DNA from 2 places in the Pseudarthrobacter sp. AG30 genome. Region 1 is predicted to be linked to the other one. Evidence: riboswitches for the same ligand, from Rfam matches in the RefSeq annotation. Region 1 holds a riboswitch; the other holds the start of a gene.

Region 1 (6,985 bases):
ACCCTGTAGGCGGTGTCCCCGGCGGCGTTGATGATCCTCAGCCGGATGACCTCCCCTGCTTTCGCGCTCAGGATCTCGGCCTGGTCCGGTGCCTTTGAGTTGAACAGGTGGAACGGGTAGCGGACGTCCCCGGCGTCACCGCCCAAAAAGTCGCTGCGGGAGCCCATCAGCATATGGCTCAAGCCCGATGATCCTTGCGAGGGGGAGGAAGTCGATCCCATGGATCCGTGGTCCATTCCGGGCATGGACCCGGACATGGGCATGCCGCCGGAGAGCTCCTTCACGACTTCGTCCGGGGTGCCGGTGATGCCGTCGAGCCAGTCATCGAGCATGATGACCCAGTCGCGGTCGTAGACAAGTTCCTCGGCCGGGTCTTCGATGACCAGGGCACCGTACAGGGCGCGTTCGCGCTGCATCTCCACGTGGGAGTGGTACCAGTAGGTGCCGGGGTGGGCGAGCCGGAAATCGTAGGTGAACGTGCCCCCTCCGACCACGGGGTCCTGGGTCAGGCCCGCGACCCCGTCCATGTCATTGCGCAGGGCGAGTCCGTGCCAGTGGATGCTGGTGGCGTCTTTGAGGTCGTTGACGAGATTCACGCTCAGGCGGTCCCCGGCCTTGGCACGGATGGCTGGTCCGGCCAGTGCGCCGTTGTACCCCCAGGTGGTGATTGTCTTGGTTGCCACCGCGGCAGTGAGCGCAGCCGCTTGCAGGGGTTGGGTGACGGTGTTCCCGGAAGAGGGGCGCACGGCTTCACGTTCGGCGACGGCTGGGTCGGTGGCCGTCATGCGTTGCGCCGTCGTGGTGCTGGGTTTAGTGCTGGCAGTGCATGCGGCCAGGGCTGCGGCCGCGGCGGTGGCGACCGATAGGCCCAGGAAGCGGCGCCGGTCCAGATGGTGATTCATAGCGACTCCTTGCTAAAGCGGTGCTTGCGGCCCCGCCTGTGTCAGATGGGGGTGAGGAAGGTCCCGGAGAGGTTTTGCAGCTGGTAGATCCAGCGAACCCAGACTCCAGTGACCATGAGGATGCCCAGAATGATGAGCAGGGCGGCGCCGGCGGTGTTGACGGCCCGGATGTGTTGACGGACGAAGGTCAGTGCGTTGCTGACCCAGCCCAGTCCCAGTGCGGTGAGGGCAAAGGGAATGCCCAGGCCCAGGCAGTAGGCAAAGGCCAGCAGCGCGCCGCGCCCGGCGCTGCCGGTGGTGACGCTGAGCGACAGGACAGCACTCAGGGTCGGTCCCATGCAGGGGGTCCAGCCGAGCCCGAAGACGACGCCGAGCAGCGGGGCCCCGGCCAGGCCGGTCCGTCGGCCGAGGCTGATTTTACGGGTCTGTTGCAGCCACGGCATCAGCCCCAGGAGCGCCAGCCCCATCAGAATCACTACAATGCCCATGCCGCGCATGAGTGCGTCCTGCCAGCGCAGCAGCCAGGAGCCAATCGCACCGAATGCCGCGCCGTAGAGGGTGAAGACCGCCGCGAATCCGAGCACGAATAGCCCCACGCCTGCCAGGACGCGGCGGCGGTTTTTCGGTTGCGTGGGGTCGGTCAGTCCGGAAACGAAACCGAGGTAACCCGGGACCAGCGGCAGGATGCAGGGGGAGAGGAAAGATACCAGGCCCGCGGTCATCGCCAGCGGGATGGCGATCAGCAGCGCACCGGAGGTAACGGTGGAAGCAAAAAACCCGCCGATATCCATCAGCGTCAGGCGGCGTCAGCAGGGCGGAAGGTTGCCCCGCCGTCCGTGGATACGACGAGCCCGCTCATCGTGGCGGCCCAGATCCACGGGGTGCCCCCGGATCCCTCGGAAGCGGCGACGGCCTGGACACTGCCGTCAATCTTTCCGGTGCTCCTCCAGCTAAGGCCCCCGTCAACGGAGAGATAAACGCTGCCGTCCGGGGCGACCCCGGCCGCTTCCGCGGCGCTGGCGAAAGCGGCGAACTGAATCACCGGTGCCCCATGGATCATGGTCCACGTGGTCCCGGCGTCGGAGGACCGTCGGAGACCCTCGGGAGTCGTTGCCAGCACGGTGTCGCTGTAGGGGTTGCCGGCCAGGACGGCCGGGGCGAACCCGGCAGACGATGTCTTCCACGTCGAGTCATCCGTGCTGGTGCGCATGGTCCCGTCAAAGCCGACAATTCCGGACTTGGTCGTGGTCAGCGCATGGAAGTCCGACTCCCCTTGCCGGGAGACCTGTGCCCAGGTCTTTCCCCCGTCACTGCTCTTGAGTAGTCCCAGAGGGTTGGGCATTGTTGAGTCTTTGCCTGGATGGCCGGAGGCGTAAAACACGCCCTCGTCCATGGCCGCCGTGAAACCCATCAAGTCGATGCTGGGTCCGATTTTGACACCCGTGTTTTTAGAGATGTCGAAGAGCCCTTCATGGGTCGCCAGCAGTATCTGCCCGGTTTCGGAGTTCACGCTCAGCCCGTGAACGTGGGAGCTGGGCCGCCCTGCTGCAGCCGGGGACGCGGCATCGGGCGCGCTGGCTGTGCCAGGGGAACAGGCTGACAGGGTCAACAGCAGGGCGCCGGCGGCGGCGAGGGCAGCGGCAGGCCGGCGATGGCGTGAAAAGTGTAGGGGCACGGGAAACTCCAAAGGACGGACCGGCCAACCGGGCGGACCAGGGTAACCGGGAAGGGTGACAGGGGAGGTGCCGGCCCCCCAGGGGGAAGAGAGCCGGCACCCGTTGGGGCGCTGACTACAGAGTGGCCAGCAGGTCCTTCATTTCCTGGATCTCGGCTTCCTGGGAGCTGACGATGTCCTTGCTGAGCTGTACCGCATCAGTGTTCTTGCCATCCGTGGTTTCGGTCCTGGCCATCATGACGGCACCTTCATGGTGGGCGATCATCTGGGTAAGGAACAGCTTGGCGGCCTCGGCGCCCTGGGCGGCTTCGAGCTTGGCCGTGTCATCGGCGCCCATCATCCCCTCCATGCTGTGCGCTGAAGCCGTACCGGTGGGCATGGCTGTGGGCTGGCCCCAGCTTTGAAGCCACCCGGTCATCTTGTCGATTTCCGGGCCCTGGGCTGCCTTGACCTTGGCGGCCAGGTCAGTTACGGCGGCAGGGATACCCTGCTTCTTGAGCATCATGTCGCTCATGGCCACGGCCTGGGTGTGGTGCGGGATCATCATCTGCGCGAACATCGTGTCCGCATCATTGAAGGCAGCCGCAGCCGCCGCTGAGCTTGCGGGGGCGGCGGTGGATGACATCCCGGAGCTTCCGTGGTTCATCCCGGACATGCCGCCGCTCTCAGAGCCGCCAGATCCCGACCCGGTCGAGCAGCCGGCCAGGGCGATGGCCGCGGCGATGGCGGCAGCAGAAAGTGTCAAAGTTTTTTTCATCAAAATCAGGGTCCTCAAAGTATCAGCGGCGCAAGTGCGCCCGTGGGCTGGCATGCAGCGGACCGTGCGGGGTCCGGCTTGTTTCATGCGGGCCGATGGCTGGAGTATGCGCCGGTGAAAGGCACGGCGCAGAGGAGTGATTTACGTCCGGCTGATACAGAGATCACCGGGGGAGGCGCTGGCCGGTGAGTAGGCATACGTGCTGCCGAGCACGGCGGCTGCACCAAAATCGGGCAGCTCATAGGGCGCTGGCCCAGGCAAGGGGGCGGAGAGAGTCGTGGTTCCCGGGGCCAGGACACAGGCCCCTCCACCGGCTGACATCTTGGTGCACGGCCCTGCAGGGGCACAGGAAGAGGAGGAGGAGGAGGAACCCGTGGCCGCCGGATCACTGGAAGCCACGCCTGCTGACATCCCGATAGCCTGGGTATGGCTGGCCGGCGTGGTTTGCAGCTGCATCGTCCCCCTCAAGCCTGACATTGACATGGCGGGGCCTGAGGGCATGTCGTGGGCGCCGATCATCACATGCATGCCGAAAATGCCAAAAATGATGGCCAGTGCCGCAGTCAGGAACCCGGCCCGCAGGAAGAAGGCGGTGAGACGACGACGGTGTACTGCGGTCACGACACTTCCTCCTTTTCGGTACAGGTTCTTTCAATACAAGGGTAACCGGCAGGGTGTTCCTGCAGGTCTCCTACTGGTCAACGCGCCCGGGCGGCATTCCGTTTCACCGTCCCTCACGGCAGCGGAGTGCTCCGGATTATCTGTGACGCCTGGTTTCAGGCGCTAAGGCCGCCCTCGCCCGCGGGCCAGCGGGCTGTATACGCTGGCCGTGGGACCTCTCCTGGGAAGCGCAAGGCCCCGGAGGATGGGCGCCGGAGAAATGCGGATGTTACCTGCTGGCCAAGGTGTACCCCGCGGCCGTCACAGCCTCCCGCATCGCTGCCGCGTCAGCCATACCTCGCACCCGCAGGCGGGAGCGGCCGCCAGGGACGAGGTCAACGGAGGCAGATTCCACCCCATCAAGGGCAGAGACTGCCTTCTCGACCGTCTGCACGCAATGCCCGCAGGTCAAGCCGTCCACAGCGAATTCAACGGTACCGGTACCGTTGGCTGCGGTGGGGGCAAGGGCGGCTTCAGCCGAGCAGCAGCTGCACCCCGACGCCGCGGCAAGCGGCAGCTGGGTACGGATTTCAGTTTCACACATGTCAGTTTCCATTCCTTGACGAAGGACCAATGGGCGCTGGGATTGAACGGCTGTGAAAGCCAGACGCTGGGCGCCGGCCGGGACATACCACTTCACTGACAACAACAGAAACTATACCGGGAGGGGGTATTGGGCAGAAGTAGATATAGCTGTGATCTACGTCTCCTGTTATTCAAATGTGACAACTGATGCCGGAGTGAAGTACGGTCTAAGTCGTGCCGGTTTCTCCGAATGCGGCACTCTCGAGCAGACTTGCCTAACTCTGCCGCTGCCCGGGATCCGTTCGCAACTTTCGTCCGGCAGAGACGGGGAAACCAACAGCGACCTGCTTCGGGCAGGTCTTGGGGTGAAGTCGCGCCTGGTGCCATGCGTGTACCGGCCGGCCGGGTGTCTCCCATCCGAATCCGACAGCTAACCTCGCAGGCAGTGGGAGAGGCCTTTTCATGCCCATGCGCAAAAGTCATGGCCGCCATCGTGCGGTCCCTGTCCAGACCAGTGCCCTTGGGGTCCTGTCCAAATCTGTTGCCGGCAACGCCGGTGTCGCAGGCCGCCAGGCAGCTGTTATTGCGGCTGCTTCCGGCCTTGTCCTGACCAGCGGTATTGCCGCGCAGGCAGCCGAGGCCCCACCCCAGCGTGATGCGGAGCCGGCCTCGACGTTGGAAGTTGCGGGCCAGGTCCAGGCGCCGCTCACCGCGGACTCCACGGTCCAGATCTCTTACGAACGTCCCGCGGTAGAGACCACCCCTGCCCCGGTGGTGGAGGCACCCAAGCCGGTCGTGGCGGAGACCCCCAAAGCGTCGACGGCACCTGCCCCGGCCGCGAAACCGAAGGCGCAGATTACCGTCGCTCCGGCCGCTGCAGCCCCGGTCGCGGCACCGGCAGCCGGGGGCATCAACGCTATTATGGTTTCCTCCGCCTACGCCCAGATCGGCATGATCCAGGACTGCACGCGGCTGGTGGAAAACGCCCTTAACGCCGCAGGGATCCCGGTGGGAGACCTTGGCCCGATGCAGTTCATGAACTACGGCACGGTGGTGACCGATCCTCAGCCCGGTGACATGGTCATGCAGCCCGGCCACGTCGGGATCTACGTCGGCAACGGTCAGGTCCTCAGTTCGGGCCTGAACGGCAAGAACGAAACGGCCGTGCACCCGCTGACGTGGATGACTTCCAAGGGCGCCGTCACCTTCGTCCGCGCTGGCAAATAAACCACTGAAGGCCGGCGATTCACTGCCTTGGGGGCAGTGAATCGCCGGCCTTCAGCATCCCGTGGCATAGCGGGAATCACTGTAATGGTCAGGTGCCGGCCCGAGGTTGGCTGGCAGGCTGGTCCCGGAGGACGGCGTGTGACTCAGGGTATATCCGACCCGCTCAGGCGGTGTCTTGAAAATGACTTGTCCGCACCATTCTCCGGGCACGGCCTGCCCGCGCGGATGACCTGATCAGAAGACTGTCCACCAGTTGGGTGTGACCCGTTACAGATGCATCTCCAAGCGACCCAGGCAGGCTCCTGTCACCTAACCGGGTTAATGAGAAGAGGAGAGCACACTATGGCGATCATCGCAGAGGAATTCGAGTTCGTCGTCGGAGTCGACACCCACGCCCGCACCCACACATTCACAGCCGTTCACTGCGCAATCGGTGCCGTGGTCGACACCGCGGTGTTCCCAGCCACCTCCGCGGGAATGGACTGAGCTATCACCTGGATCCGGCGCCGCACCGGCGGGGAACGAGTACTCGCAGCGGTCGAAGGCACATCCTCCTATGGCGCCCAACTCACTCAAGCACTGCTGGCGGTCGGCATCGACGTGGGCGAAGTCAGGCCACCGGCACGCTCGTCACGGGCCCTGACCGGCAAGTCCGATCCCATCGACGCCGAAGCCGCTGCCCGCTCCGTCCTTGGACGTCCCCGCGAGCAAGTCATGGAACCACGCGCGGCCGGAACCCGGGCAGCGATCAGGATCCTGTTGGCCTCCCGGTCCCTGCTGGATCACCAACCGACAGCCAACCGCAACGCCCTCACAGCCCTACTCCGCGGCACCGACCTCGGAATCGACGCCCGGTCATCCCTGCGTGATGCTCAGATCAGCACCATCGCAGCCTGGCGCAGCTCCAACGTCGTGGACCCCATGCTTCGAATTGCACGTGCCGAAGCCACACGCCTGGCATCGGCCGTCAAAGACCTCACGATCCAGCTCGCCGCAAATCACAAGGCCTTGGCCCAGCTCACCGAAGAACTGGCTCCAGGACTCCAAACCACACCCGGAGTCGGTCCCGTAACAGGGGCGATCATCATTTGCGCCTACTCCCATCACGGCCGGATCCGTTCAGAGGCGGCCTTTGCCGCCCTAGGCGGCGTTGCGCCACGCCCTGCGTCCTCCGGTCACACCACCAGACACCGGCTCAACCGCTCCGGCGACCGCCAACTCAACCGCGCCTTCGACGTC
Region 2 (6,985 bases), on a different contig from region 1:
GCCATGTGCTGAGCGAGGAACCACCCAACCGGGTACCTGGGCGACACGGCCTGCCGCGGGAGCCGCGGGCTCATCCCCGTCCGGGGCCCTCACCGCCCGGTCCGCTTCCGTTGGTCGCCTCGGTTTCGTTGACCCCAGGCTGGCTGCGGGCATCATCCGTTTCTTCCGAAACGGGTTCGCTTCCTTGCTCGAACTGCGCTCGGTAACGTACACGCCGGATTCGTCTGGTCATGGAAACCATGAGCAGGACAACTCCGATGACCATGAACGCCGTCATCGCGAAACCCAGGAATCCGGGAGTTACCTGATCCGCGTCCAGCCCTGGCCTCAGACCCTCGTTGCCTGGAGCCGGGGCCGGCGTCGTAGCCAAGGCGTAAAGACCCGCGGCAACAATTGGGATTTGCACTGTATAGTCCTTTGTCCGGCTCGTTGTGTGGGCGCCCGCAGATGGCCCTCGTGCGTAATCCGCCCGAGCCCGCTGAGCGCGGTCCGTCAGGACCGCAGAGAAACAGGGTGCAGGACGCACCCGCTACTGTACCGCTTCATTGCGCGGCTGCCGCTTTTCACAGCAGTCAGCGCAGCCATCTACCTCTTAGATGAAGGCAGCCGGGTCGACGGTCTGGCCGTTGACCATGACCTCGAAGTGAAGGTGGCAGCCGGTGGAGGCACCGGTTGTGCCTACCCCTGCAATCTGCTGGCCCTGAGCCACGGACTGCCCGACCGAGACACCGATAGTGGACAGGTGGTTGTAGGTGGTCTTCAGTCCGTTGCCGTGATCGACGACGATCCGGTTGCCGCTGCCGTACGGACTCCAGCCGGCCTCGGTGACGGCGCCGGAACCGGCGGCGAAGACCGCCGTCGTGCACGCACCGGTCAAATCGATTCCGGTGTGCAGCTCCGCGGCGGCCCCGGTGATCGGGCTGGTTCTGAAGCCGAAGGGGGAGCTGACGTTAATCGACGCGAGCGGGGCACGCAACCCCTTGGAAGGGGATGCCGGGGCGTGGGCGACCTCGGGTGCTTTGACCGCCCCTGCGGGCTGCGCCGGCGCAGCGGGCGCAGGCGCTGGCTGGGAGGTCACCTCCGGGCGGTCAAATGTGAGGACAGTGTCGGCTGCTGCCGTGACCGCCGTTTCCGGGGCCGGGGCTGCCACGGCGGCTGGCCGGGGCTGGGCCGCAGCGCGGCTGCCGGGGTCTGCCTGCGCCGCGGACAGGGCAGTGAGGGCGATCATTCCCGTGACGGCTGCTGTTAGGCCGAACTGCTGGCTGCGGAGCCGGAACGTGGGTTCACGGAAGAACGGCGGGCGGCGTGCTGAGGCAGCGGCCGGAAGTGCGCGGCGACGGCCGTGTTTTGGCTGGGCAGACAAGATAGCGGTCCTCTCGGCGCCGGCGAAGTTAGCTGTCGGATTCGGACGAGTGGACTGTCCGGCTGCCCTGCAGGACGCGATTGGGACGCGTGGTCACAGGGTCGGCTTCACCCCAAGGTGCACCATGGCACACCGTATGTGGGTCCTCCGCCCCCGCCTGAGAAAGATCAGGATCACGGACCGCCGGCGGGGTTTGGCGAAGCGGTCACATCCATACCCGTTGGGGGTATGTGTTGGTACGACTCTAGCGAAGCGTCGGCGTAGGTTACAAATCCGTTATCAAAGGCGCTCCGGGCTTAAGGGGGCAGGGATGGTGACTGGCGGGGCACCGGAAGGATACGCTGGGCGAGACTTGCCCCCAGGAGAGACCAGATGGCCCTTCAACGTTCGACGCCTCCACTGCTGGTCCGCAGGCTTGCGGCGCTGCGGGCTGTCCTTTCCTGCCTCGTGATCGTCCTCCTAGTGGCCGGGCCAGTTGCCTTCTGTAATGGGCAGGCCCACGTGGTGGGGGTGTCCGACCCTAGCCCTTACTCCGCCGCACAGCGCCAGCGCCAGACTTTGATCCCCGGGGGACAGGAGAATCCTCGGGGACGTTCGGACAGAGTGACGCCGGTCGGAGCCCAATCCGCCTCCGACGTGCTCCGCGGGGTCCCGCGCAGCGGGTGCCACGAGGCCGGAGACACCCGGTCAGTCAGTCCACGGTCGTGGCCCGTTGCTGTGACCGACGCGGCGCAGCCAAGGCCCGGAGTGCTCCTCCCTGATTTCGCGGGTCCGCGCGCCCGGCCCCCGGCATCCCACATCGCTAACAGGCCCCAAGCACCGCTGAGCCGGCAGGCGCTAACCCTAACTCAACTGTCTGTCAGTCGGACATAAAAGGGCACGTTCTCCACGTCCGGCCGCGCGAACGCCAGGCCATAGGGCCTGCAAGTGGCACCCTTCGACCGGGCTGGCGTAAACACCGCGTGCGGCCGCCCTTTGGGTCCTGCCTTCAGCGATCAGAAGGAGGCCCGAGAGAGAACATCAGCCAAACAGCCGGCACATCAGAAACATCAGCCGGTCTCCGCACCAGGTTCCTCCCGTTCAGTATTGGAAAGAGAGAAAGAAATGACACACGGAAGCACCCACAAGATGCTCGATGCCTACCCGAAGGATCTTGGCGGCATCGATCAGCACATGCTCGCCGAATGCATTGCAGCGTGCTTTGACTGCTCACAGGCCTGTACCGCCTGCGCTGATGCCTGCCTCGGCGAAGACATGGTCGCCGAGTTGACCAAATGCATCCGCACCGATCTTGACTGTGCAGACATCTGCGCGGTCACGGCAAACGTCCTCTCCCGCCACACCGCCTTTGATGCCAACGTCACCCGCGCGGTGCTCCAGGCCTGTGCCACAGCGTGCAAAGCCTGCGCCGAGGAATGCGAACAACACGCAGGCATGCATGAACACTGCCGGCTCTGTGCCGAGGCATGCCGCCGTTGCGAAAAGGCATGCAACGACCTTCTCAGCTCGCTCGGCTGACCCTGCCCCAGGGCCCTACCCAACGGTGACCGGAGATCCAACGCCTTCCGGCACCCGCGGGAAGGCCTGCCCTGCAGCATCCCGGACTTAAGGCAACCCCAATGCGTCCCTGAGCACTGCCACCGGAGCATCCAGGGGATGAAAATGCCAGTCGAATCGTTAATCCGCGTATGGGCGCGACCAGCGCCACGGATCTCTTCGACCGTGGCGCCATCGTCCGTCGAAAGGAATAAATGAAACCCAGGCAGTCCTCAGCCCCGAGTCAAGGGTCCATCCCACCCGCCGGCAGCACCCTGGCCGGGATAGCTGCCCCGTCCGGGAGCACAGTCGACGACCCGCAACTGCGGCGAATGCTGATCACCCACATGCATTGCGGTGAGCCTATGCGTCTGGTCCCAGCCGACAAAATGCCTGCACTTCTCTTCCCGGAGGCATTGGTCAGTCACGCCCCTGAGCTATCTGGGGGCGTGCTGATGTACCGGTGCGCCTGTGGCACTTTTGATCGGAGCCCAGACTGACAGCCCCGGGGTGGACCGCGGCGGCCGGTCCCGGGCTGCCGACAGGCGCAGGTCCCAAGGAAACGTTTCCTGCTCAGGGCACCGGGCGGAGCCCGGCCAAGGTCACTTTGACCAGCCGGTGAACGGCCTCCGGCGATGTCAGACCGGCGGCCGCTTCGAGGGCATGAAGGCAGATATCAACGGGCACCGCTTCGATATGAAAAAGCCCTTCGACAAGCCCTTCAACGTCAGGACGGGGGAACGGAGTTTAGGTCAAATTCATTAACGACAGCGACATGTGGCACCCCATGCACCTCCTCCATGGGCATACCTTCCAGGTCGGCCTCGACTGGGCCCGTAAAGACACTGTCATTGTCCTGCCCAAGCAGACCGTCACCGTCATCTTTGACGCCGACAACCCCGGCCAATGGCTCGCGCACTGCCACAACGCCTACCACGCAGAACGGGGCATGATGGCCCTCTTCTCCTACATCAAATGACGGATCCCCATGCAATCCTCGGCATCAACAGATTTCTTCCAGCGCCTCAGGTCACGTCCCCGTTCTTCCGTCGGCAAGGCGGACGCCGATAATTCGGAGGATTCCGCCCAGCATCGCAAAGGAGCATCCGCATGAGCAACGCCAGAGAACGACGTGCAGAACATCAGGCGATCGTTGCCGCTGTCCGGGCCAAGCAAAAAGCCAAACAGCGCCGATGGAGCATCCTCCTTTACGGCAGCTTCGGCTTGGTGCTGGCTGCTATCGTCGTCGTCGCCGTTGCCGTCACCGGCTCCATTCGGGAACGGAAGGCCGCCGCTGAGGCAGCCAAAAAACCCATCGAAGGTCTGCAGACTTTCACTGGGCTATCCAGCGATCATGTCCAGGGTGCCGTCACATACCCCCAGCAGCCGGGCGTGGGAGGGAACCACTCAGCCACGTGGACGAACTGCGGCGTCTACCCCGAACCCATCAGTGAACAACGCGCCGTCCATTCCCTGGAACACGGCGCCGTATGGCTGACCTATAACCCTGCCCTGCCGGCCGCCGAGGTCACCGAGCTCACCGATCTGGCCCAAGGGAAGCCCTATGTCCTGCTCAGCCCCGACAAGGAACAGAAAGCGCCCGTCACGGCGACAGCCTGGGGCGCGCAACTGGCGGTGCAGGAAGCCAGCGACTCCCGCCTTACGGCCTTCATCGCCGCCTATGCCCAGTCACCCAAGGCACCGGAACCCGGTGCTCCCTGCACCGGAGGGGCCAACGGATGATGTGGCACCGGACAGCCCAGAGTCCGGCCGCTCCCGGGACCGTAGGCATGGTGGAGTGACGGCGGGCGGCGATATTTGGCGCACAGATCCCGCCACGTTGCGCGATGTCATCGTGGACCGGGACGCTGTGGAAGCCCGGCTCGGGGACTGCCCCATGCTGGAGCGTGTGTGGATTCTGTCACTGCTGGACCGGCACGAGGAGGCCCTGGAAGAGGGCCACCAGCTGCTGGAGAGCTCTGAAGACTGCTTTAAACCGCTGCTGGTCCTCGCCCATGCCCACCAACGCCGGTACCGGTGGGGAGACGTCGCCCGACTGCAGGAGGAAGCGCTGCGGTTGGCGGCCACGGGCACCAGAGAGGCTCTGGTCCGCCACCACATCGGCAGACGCCTTTTCGACGAGGCACGGTACGGGGATGCCGCCGCCGAGTTCGAATGGGCCAGTGACCTGTACCGGGCGGCGGGACGCGTCCGCCTCGCCGAAGTCTCCCGCCAGGCAGCGCTGCGCAGCCGCGATGTCTACGAGCATGGGCGCACCACATGGCACTGAAAGCGCAGATCCTAGCTGCCTCCCAGGAAGCCGTCCGATGCCCGGCCCCAGGGCAGCCGGGACAGGAGGGCCTGACCATGCGTGACCCGTTCCTGCTCCTGTTCGGTGTGGCCATCGTTGCGGCCGCCATCGCAGCGGGGATTGCCCTGACCAGAGGCGGCATCCGGACCGCGGCCGACCGACCGCGCGCCGGGGCGAACCGGCAGGACCAGACAGCAGCTAAAGGGGTGCGCCACCGCTGGGGACTTGCAAGCTGCGTGGCCGTGGCCGCGGCCGGTCTTTACATCGCCGTGGTCTACGGAATCGGCACCTCGCCCTCCGCGGTGTCCGGCATCACCGTGGAACTCGGCTTTGCCATGATGGTCCTCGCCGTCGTGTGGTTCATCTTCCGCCAGGAGGTCCTGAGCTACCAGCTTCGGATCGCAGCAGCACTGTACGACACCGCGGTGCCGGCAGAGCCGGAACAGGTCAGGGCCGCCGAAGCAGTCGGATCGTTCCTTCGCCTGGTGCTCTTCCTGCCTGGACTCTTCGTCGTGCTGGCCAAGTTGATCCTTCGCTAGAACGCCTGTCGCCTGGTGGTGCCAGCGAGAGAGGCTGACGGCGTGACCGCGGCGGGTCTAGGGTGGGGCGTGACGGCCGGCAATGGCCCGGCCGCAGTGACAGGAGCTGCATCATGACTCATCACATCAGTGCGATGCTCGGTGCCCACCCTAAGGGGGTCGGCACTCTTGATCAGGACAAGCTGGCCGAGTGCATCGGAGCCTGCTTTGAATGTGCGCAGGCCTGCACGGCCTGCGCTGACGCCTGCCTGGGCGAAAAGATGGTCGCCGACCTTGCAGCCTGTATCCGCATGGATCTGGACTGCTCCGACATTTGCGCCGCTACCGGCAACATCCTGACCCGCCAAACCTCCACCAATACAGCCATTACGAGTGCGTTGCTTGAAGCCTGCCGGGCCGCCTGCGCCGCCTGCGCCGAAGAGTGCGAGCAGCACGCCGGCATGCACGAACACTGCAGGATCTGCGCCGAGGTCTGCCGCCGCTGCGAAGACGCCTGCGCCGCACTCCTGACTGCGGTGGGGTGAGACACCGGGCCGCCGCCCGCTGCCGGCTGGCTGATCTATCTGCTAGCCGATCTCCTCCGGCCGGAGATGCGGTGTTCCCGCCGGTGGCCGCAGTCCACTCATCGTGACTCTAACAAGCCGGTGGGCGGCTTCGCGGGAGGTCAGCCCGGCTGCCGCCTCCAAGGCGTGCAGGCAGTACCCGGCGAGCTCGTCGGGAGCGACATCGTCACGGAAGACCCCCGCCTCTGCGCCCTCGCGCAGCAGGTCAGCGAGGAAGTCGTTGAGGTGCTGCTGAGCGCGGCTCACATGTTGGCCCTGGTGCAGCCGCGCCGCCTCTGCCCCGCCATGGCGCGAGTAGGAAATCATGGCGTAGGTCTGGAGAACGGCTTCGAGCTGCCGCTCAGGGCCGTCGGCGCTGTGCCGGACGTGGGCCAGTTGTTCCAGGTGTGCCTGGACCTGGCGCTCGTGCCAGGCGTCGAGAATGGCGTCAACATCGGGAAAATACTTGTACAGAGTAGCCCGCCCGATCCCGGCTGACTGGGCAATCTGCGACATCGTCACCGAGGCCAGCCCCTGCTCCCCCACCAAAGCAGCTGTGGTGTCCAGGATGGCGGCCCGGACCGCGCTCCGGTGCGTCTCGATGGTCTGGTTCCAGAGTTTCGGCATTCCTGAATTATACGCTTCGTCGCGCCTTGGACATCTTGACGGGTACGATACATACTGTCTTATAAGA

Evidence for each region. A riboswitch is a leader RNA that binds a small molecule or an ion and turns the genes downstream of it on or off. The one in region 1 is predicted to bind cyclic di-AMP.
Region 2: it holds a riboswitch for cyclic di-AMP, as region 1 does, so the genes downstream of both, DC347_RS19535 (M23 family metallopeptidase) here and DC347_RS13210 (NlpC/P60 family protein) in region 1, are expected to answer to the same signal.

Annotation. Positions count from the first base shown of each region.
Region 1 covers NZ_QEHL01000014.1:35,081-42,065, reverse strand. The annotation lists gene DC347_RS13240 (multicopper oxidase family protein) at 1-902, opposite strand, end outside; gene DC347_RS13235 (cytochrome c biogenesis CcdA family protein) at 944-1,693, opposite strand; gene DC347_RS13230 (F510_1955 family glycosylhydrolase) at 1,699-2,577, opposite strand; gene DC347_RS13225 (DUF305 domain-containing protein) at 2,693-3,334, opposite strand; gene DC347_RS13220 (hypothetical protein) at 3,476-3,955, opposite strand; gene DC347_RS13215 (heavy-metal-associated domain-containing protein) at 4,224-4,538, opposite strand; cyclic di-AMP (ydaO/yuaA leader) riboswitch at 4,782-4,978, shown strand; gene DC347_RS13210 (NlpC/P60 family protein) at 4,982-5,746, shown strand; partial or broken gene DC347_RS13205 (IS110 family transposase) at 6,089-6,985, shown strand, end outside.
Region 2 covers NZ_QEHL01000030.1:384-7,368, forward strand. The annotation lists gene DC347_RS19535 (M23 family metallopeptidase) at 593-1,363, opposite strand; cyclic di-AMP (ydaO/yuaA leader) riboswitch at 1,369-1,572, opposite strand; gene DC347_RS19540 (four-helix bundle copper-binding protein) at 2,468-2,881, shown strand; gene DC347_RS19545 (multicopper oxidase domain-containing protein) at 3,675-3,878, shown strand; gene DC347_RS19550 (DUF3105 domain-containing protein) at 4,010-4,642, shown strand; gene DC347_RS19555 (hypothetical protein) at 4,698-5,189, shown strand; gene DC347_RS19560 (hypothetical protein) at 5,267-5,749, shown strand; gene DC347_RS19565 (four-helix bundle copper-binding protein) at 5,863-6,273, shown strand; gene DC347_RS19570 (TetR/AcrR family transcriptional regulator) at 6,316-6,918, opposite strand.